DNA from 2 places in the Rossellomorea sp. DA94 genome. Region 2 is predicted to be linked to the other one. Evidence: a T-box and tRNA genes for the amino acid it is inferred to sense, from the RefSeq annotation. Region 2 holds a T-box; the other holds one or more tRNA genes.
The links. The T-box of region 2 lies ahead of tyrS (tyrosine--tRNA ligase). A T-box ahead of a tRNA ligase gene usually reads a tRNA of that ligase, here a tRNA-Tyr.
Positions count from the first base shown of each region.

Region 1 (3,388 bases), 880 kb from region 2:
AATATTTTAAATGCCATCGAAATCGTCAGGAAGAAACAAATCGTGAATGCAGGTAATATTAAAGGAATAATGATTTTTGTGAGGAGGGTCCAATTTGATGCCCCATCCATTTTCGCTGCTTCAAGAAGTGAATTGTCCACCCCTTGCAATGCCGCTACATAAATGACCATCATATACCCCGATATCTGCCAGGCAAATACGATGACAATCCCCCAGAAAGCCGTCTTCTCATCACCAAGCCACGGCATCTTAAAGAATCCGATATCCGTCATATTCCCAAGTGATGCAAATCCTTTAACAAAGATGAACTGCCAGATGAACCCTAGTAACAATCCCCCGATGACGTTGGGGATAAAGAATACCGTCCTCAGGATATTGCGCGTCTTCAACGCGGCATTCAACAACAGGGCAAATCCGAATCCTATCAAGTTACTGATGATCACTGCCGCAAACATAAACTTCGTAGTGAACATGAATGAATTAAAAAACGTCTTATCATCCGTGAAGATCTTTTTGTAGTTATCGAATCCAACCCACTCGACAACCGAGCTGACACCATTCCATGAGGTGAAGGAATAATACACACCCATCAAGAATGGAAGAATCTGAATCACTAAGAAAAATAAAAGTGCCGGTCCAACAAAGGCAGCGTACGTCAGCAAGCTCTTATACTTGAACTTCTTCTTTGTCACTGCCTTCATTTGTACATCTGGGCTTACTGGTCCAGTCTGAATCTTTGGTTCCACCCGTATCACCACCCTATCTGTGTAATCGCTTTCTTTTATTATAATGGTAGCGCTTTCTTAATAAGGGGAACTCAATTGACGAAGAAGGTGCACTATTTTGACTAGATGGGTTTTGTTTTGGTGGGTGATGGGTAAAAGAAAAGGTTGTGAGTTTTGTGTGAAAAGTTAGTTTTGCAAATCATTAAGTGGTGTTGAAATAATGCTGAGATTTGAACAAATAAAAAAGACTTCCTCATAAAGAGAAAGTCTGTCGTATGTAAGTTGGAGCGGGTGAAGGGAATCGAACCCTCATCATCAGCTTGGAAGGCTGAGGTTTTACCACTAAACTACACCCGCGATGTGGTACCGGTGGCCGGGATCGAACCGGCACTCCAGAGGAACACGATTTTGAGTCGTGCGCGTCTGCCAATTCCGCCACACCGGCATTACATTTGGAGGCGGCAACCGGATTTGAACCGGTGATCAGGGTTTTGCAGACCCATGCCTTACCACTTGGCTATGCCGCCTTAATATTGGAGCGGAAGACGGGATTCGAACCCGCGACCCCCACCTTGGCAAGGTGGTGTTCTACCACTGAACTACTTCCGCACTACTGGGCTAGCTGGATTCGAACCAACGCATGTCGCAGTCAAAGTGCGATGCCTTACCGCTTGGCTATAGCCCACTGATAGTATATGTCACGGAAATAAAAATGTGACTTTTATGGGGCGACTGATGGGAATCGAACCCACGAATGCCTGAACCACAATCAGGTGCGTTAACCACTTCGCCACAATCGCCATGTTAAAATTGGCAGGGGTAGTAGGAATCGAACCCACACCAAAGGTTTTGGAGACCTTCGTTCTACCGTTAAACTATACCCCTAAAATAAATGGTGGAGGGGGGCAGATTCGAACTGCCGAACCCGAAGGAGCGGATTTACAGTCCGCCGCGTTTAGCCACTTCGCTACCCCTCCAGCTAAATCACTTGACTGGTGCCGGCAAGAGGACTTGAACCCCCAACCTACTGATTACAAGTCAGTTGCTCTACCAGTTGAGCTACACCGGCATCAAGTAAATAAATGGTGGCTCAGGACGGAATCGAACCGCCGACACATGGATTTTCAGTCCATTGCTCTACCAACTGAGCTACTGAGCCAAATAGTTTCCGGCTTCCGCTAAGCTTCGAATCTCTTCGTCAGCTCACTCAGTCACATCCTCACGTATGTTAAATACGCTACGGTGTTCCTTCGATCGCTTCCTCGACCTTCTCGCTTATCGAAACCCTTTTCCTTTTCAAGAAACAATACTCTAAGTAAAAATGGCGGTCCGGACGGGACTCGAACCCGCGACCTCCTGCGTGACAGGCAGGCATTCTAACCAACTGAACTACCGGACCAAAAATGGTATTGCGGGGACAGGATTTGAACCTGCGACCTTCGGGTTATGAGCCCGACGAGCTACCGAACTGCTCCACCCCGCGACGATATGAACAAAAAAATAAATGGTGGAGGATGACGGGATCGAACCGCCGACCCTCTGCTTGTAAGGCAGATGCTCTCCCAGCTGAGCTAATCCTCCACTATGTAAATGAATTCTTTTTGAAAGAAAATGGTGACCCATACGGGATTCGAACCCGTGTTACCGCCGTGAAAGGGCGGTGTCTTAACCGCTTGACCAATGGGCCTTATTGAAAATATAATGGCGGAGAGCAAGGGATTTGAACCCTTGAGACAGCGTTAACCGTCTACACGATTTCCAATCGTGCTCCTTCGGCCACTCGGACAGCTCTCCATATATTGGCTCCGCAGGCAAGATTCGAACTTGCGACCGATCGGTTAACAGCCGATAGCTCTACCACTGAGCTACTGCGGAACGATATGCCTGGCGACGTCCTACTCTCACAGGGGGAGATCCCCCAACTACCATCGGCGCTGAAGAGCTTAACTTCCGTGTTCGGCATGGGAACGGGTGTGACCTCTTCGCCATTGTCACCAGACTATGTATTGTCTCTTTTTTAAGGACAAGTACTATTATATCGTGTAGATAATTTTTTTCAAGGATTTTTTTATATTTTCATATAAATTTTATTCCTTCAAAACTAGATAAAGGATTGATGTCAAGAAAGCCGAATATCGACCAATGTTGCATCTACTATTGAAAGTAGAATGCAGTCCAGCTCCGGCGGCTAGAGACTCGAGGTCATTTCAGTTCAATCAGCTGAGGGTAAAGAGCACCCTCTTCTGATTGCCCAGAAATGCTTGTCGTCTCTGTTCAAGCCGCCTCCGCTTTATAGTGTGGTTAAGTCCTCGATCGATTAGTATCAGTCAACTCCACATGTCGCCAAGCTTCCATCTCTGACCTATCTACCTAGTCATCTTCTAGGGATCTTACTCACTTACGTGATGGGAAATCTCATCTCGAGGGGGGCTTCATGCTTAGATGCTTTCAGCACTTATCCCTTCCGCACATAGCTACCCAGCGATGCCTTTGGCAAGACAACTGGTACACCAGCGGTGCGTCCATCCCGGTCCTCTCGTACTAAGGACAGCTCCTCTCAAATTTCCTGCGCCCACGACGGATAGGGACCGAACTGTCTCACGACGTTCTGAACCCAGCTCGCGTACCGCTTTAATGGGCGAACAGCCCAACCCTTGGGACCG
Region 1 is NZ_CP122397.1:1,339,511-1,342,898, reverse strand. Features, by position in the region: gene P8596_RS07125 (carbohydrate ABC transporter permease) at 1-701, opposite strand, end outside; tRNA gene P8596_RS07120 (tRNA-Gly) at 1,009-1,082, opposite strand; tRNA gene P8596_RS07115 (tRNA-Leu) at 1,087-1,170, opposite strand; tRNA gene P8596_RS07110 (tRNA-Cys) at 1,179-1,252, opposite strand; tRNA gene P8596_RS07105 (tRNA-Gly) at 1,260-1,334, opposite strand; tRNA gene P8596_RS07100 (tRNA-Gln) at 1,339-1,410, opposite strand; tRNA gene P8596_RS07095 (tRNA-His) at 1,450-1,525, opposite strand; tRNA gene P8596_RS07090 (tRNA-Trp) at 1,537-1,610, opposite strand; tRNA gene P8596_RS07085 (tRNA-Tyr) at 1,619-1,702, opposite strand; tRNA gene P8596_RS07080 (tRNA-Thr) at 1,719-1,794, opposite strand; tRNA gene P8596_RS07075 (tRNA-Phe) at 1,809-1,884, opposite strand; tRNA gene P8596_RS07070 (tRNA-Asp) at 2,048-2,124, opposite strand; tRNA gene P8596_RS07065 (tRNA-Met) at 2,135-2,208, opposite strand; tRNA gene P8596_RS07060 (tRNA-Val) at 2,231-2,306, opposite strand; tRNA gene P8596_RS07055 (tRNA-Glu) at 2,338-2,412, opposite strand; tRNA gene P8596_RS07050 (tRNA-Ser) at 2,428-2,519, opposite strand; tRNA gene P8596_RS07045 (tRNA-Asn) at 2,526-2,600, opposite strand; rRNA gene rrf (5S ribosomal RNA) at 2,608-2,724, opposite strand; rRNA gene P8596_RS07035 (23S ribosomal RNA) at 3,023-3,388, opposite strand, start outside.
Region 1: it encodes a tRNA-Tyr, which carries the amino acid that the T-box ahead of tyrS (tyrosine--tRNA ligase) is inferred to sense. The anticodon was not compared.

Region 2 (3,388 bases):
AGTAAACAATTTACAACCCGATGCAATACCAAATCGTGTATTTGTGGTGTTTTTTCTTCCTTCGTTGCGATCTGCAAACCCAAATGCCGATTCTAAGAGACTCTCACTGTCCCGCTTTACCACAACCGTTCCGGAAAATCGCTCCGTTTCTGCATGTTCTTTGATCAAGTTATGTAGTTCATTCATCGTAAACACCCATTCTATCATTTGTTTATATGGAAAATTATAGCACAAAAGACTAGTCACGAAGAGTCCCCATGACTCCCCATGACCACGTTGCTGGATTCAGTCTAATTATTTTATCTTATTTTTCGTTTTGCACTTTTACCCTTATGAACCTTCTCTTCCCTACTTGCAGAACCATGCCATCTTTCATTTCCACGTTTGACTGCACATCCAGAACCTTTTCTGAATTGATCCTGATTCCTCCATTTAGGATCATACGGCGTGCCTCACTTTTAGAGCTTTGCATATTTAAGGCTACAAGGAGATCGACTACGGAAACATTCTTTTCACCCGTCCATTCCTCCTCAGGAATATCTTCAGGAAGTGCCCCCTTTTGAAAGACCTCCTTAAATTGGTTCTCTGCCAGTTCCGCTGCATCTATTCCGTGATACATTCTGACAATCGTTTTCCCTAGAAGGACTTTGGCATCCCTCGGGTGAAGGGCACCATTTTCAACTTCAAGAGCTAACCTCTCCTTTTCTTCTAACGATAAATCGGTGATCAAATTAAAGTATTTTGTTATCAGTTCATCTGGGATCGACATCGTTTTCCCAAACATTTGATTGGGATCTTCATGTATTCCGATGTAATTATGTTTCGATTTTGACATTTTATCAACGCCGTCAAGCCCTTCAAGTAATGGCAGTAATATGACCACTTGTTTTTCCTGGTTGTAATGCTCCTGAAGATGTCTCCCCATCAGGACATTAAACTGCTGATCCGTGCCCCCAAGCTCCACATCACTCTCAAGGGCGACGGAATCATACCCCTGCATCAAAGGGTAGAACAGCTCGTGAAGTGAAATCGGTTTCTTTGCTGCTAACCGTTTGGAGAAATCGTTTCGCTCAATCAACCGTGCGACGGTGATCTTTGAAGATAAGTGCATCACATCTTCAAGGTTCAACGTGGATAGCCAGCTTGAATTGTAGTGAAGCTCAACTTTTTCCTTGTCCAGTACCTTTCCAAATTGTTCAAAATATGTCTGTGCATTTCTTTTCACTTCTTCATCCGTCAACTGCTTCCTTGCAACTGATTTCCCTGTGGGATCACCGATTTTCCCAGTAAAATCTCCGATAATCAGCTGGACGATATGACCGTTTTCCTGAAACTGTCTTAACTTATTCAGTACCACTGTATGTCCGATGTGAACGTCCGGAGCAGTTGGATCCAGCCCCAGTTTGATTTTTAAAGGATGGCCAGTGGAGATTGATTTCACCAGTTTGTGTTTCAACTCTGCTTCTGGAATGATTTCATGCACTCCGTTTTTATATTGCAGGAGCTGCCTTTCGACTTCTTGCTGCTGAGCTTTTGAAAGAGATTCCCATTTCTGATCCATGATTGTTCCTCCTTGATTGTTGATAGAGATAAGTAGATTTTTGGATCTAACCGATAAATCAACTGATCTACTCCCTCCATTTCATAATGTTTTACGTCATAAACAAAAAACCACGCCCCTATTAAAGGGACGTGGTTTACGCGGTACCACCCTCATTGAAGATCTCTCTTCCACTCGATTCGGATAACGGACCGGCCGTTCTCTGCTACTTTTGTGTTCACAAAGAATGTTCAAGGAGGTAATTCGTGCTTATCTGTGTGCTGATTTCCACCAAGCATCAGCTCTCTAAGACAGGGAGATAAGTCACTACTGATTCCTATCATGACATGTATGATTTAGAATTTTCATTTATTTTACAGAAAAAAGGAGATCATTACAATAGAATTCTTCTTTTATTTCACAATTCCCATTACAAACCCATCGTACCCTTTCGAGCCGACTGTTTGAACGACTGTTGAATCGATCCTGTCTTCTCGAGACAACATCTCGGCAAATGACCTGACACCCTGAACGCTTTCATCTTCACTGTTTTCGTCAATCACCCTTCCGCCACGAACCACATTATCTGTAATGATGACCGCCCCAGGCTGGGCCAGTTTAAGTGCCCACTTTAAATAATTGGCATTGTTTTGTTTATCGGCGTCTATGAAAATGAAATCGAATGGACCTTCGAGAGACGGCAGGGTATCAAGAGCTGCACCCACTTTGATTTCCACCTTGTCTTCTACCCCCGCATTGCGAATATTTCGTGCAGCAACCCTTGCATGCTTTTCACTGAACTCAAGGGTGACCAGACGTCCATCTTCCGGCAGTGCCCTTGCTAGCCAAATCGTGCTGTACCCACCCAGGGTCCCTATTTCAAGAATGCTTTTTGCTCCTTTAAGCTGGGCAAGTAAGGAAAGGAACTTCCCCTGATTCGGAGAGACATCGATTGCAGGAAGTCCGGCTTCACTATTTTCTTTCAAAACAGACTCCATAATGGAATCCGATTTTTGTAGTTTACTAGCATAATATTGATCGACTTGTGTCCAAGTATTGGTTGACATGAATTTCTTCACTCCTTAAAAAAATACTCTTGTCATCATAGCATAATTTTCCATATTTACATATCCTTAATCTGTCAATTGAGTGACATGTTCATTCTTTTTTTCTTGAAAGACAAAATTCTCTATTCCTCTAATATTAGTCTTTAAGATGTACACCCCACCAGCATGTGGATATTCATTCAGTTGTTCATCCGTCATTCGCGTCCTTGCCGTGGTAATATACATTTCGTTTAGTTCCGGTCCACCGAATGCACAGGACGTTACATTCACAGCGGGAACTGCAATGAATTCAAGCTGCTTCCCGTTATAGGGATTCCATCTCGATATCCCCTTACCACCCCAATGGGCAATCCAAAGCATTCCATCCTCATCGATGGTCATGCCATCCGGAAATCCAGCACCTTCAGGAAAGTTTATTACTACCTCCGGGCATTCGATATGCCCCGTAGTTACATCGTATCGATATTGAACGACTTGTTTAGTCGGGGTATCGATGAAATACATAAATCGGTTGCATGGTGACCAAGCCAAACCGTTGGAAGTTCCCACGTTTTCAACCTTTTTCGTTGTTCGTAAATGTGAACCTAGAGCGTATAAAGCACCCTTTCCGTTAACTCCTCCTAGTGTATCCGTCGTTCCTGCCCAAAACCTTCCTGCAGAATCGCATTTTCCATCATTGAATCGATTTTCTTCCAAGTGACTTTCAGGGTCTCCTACTTTCTCTAAAAGACCTGACTTCCAGTTAAAAAAATAGATGCCTTGTTGAAGACCAAGGATTAAA
Region 2 is NZ_CP122397.1:2,216,571-2,219,958, reverse strand. Features, by position in the region: gene P8596_RS11475 (serine hydrolase domain-containing protein) at 1-207, opposite strand, end outside; gene tyrS (tyrosine--tRNA ligase) at 305-1,561, opposite strand; T-box leader at 1,684-1,893, opposite strand; gene P8596_RS11465 (O-methyltransferase) at 1,954-2,607, opposite strand; gene P8596_RS11460 (SMP-30/gluconolactonase/LRE family protein) at 2,674-3,388, opposite strand, start outside.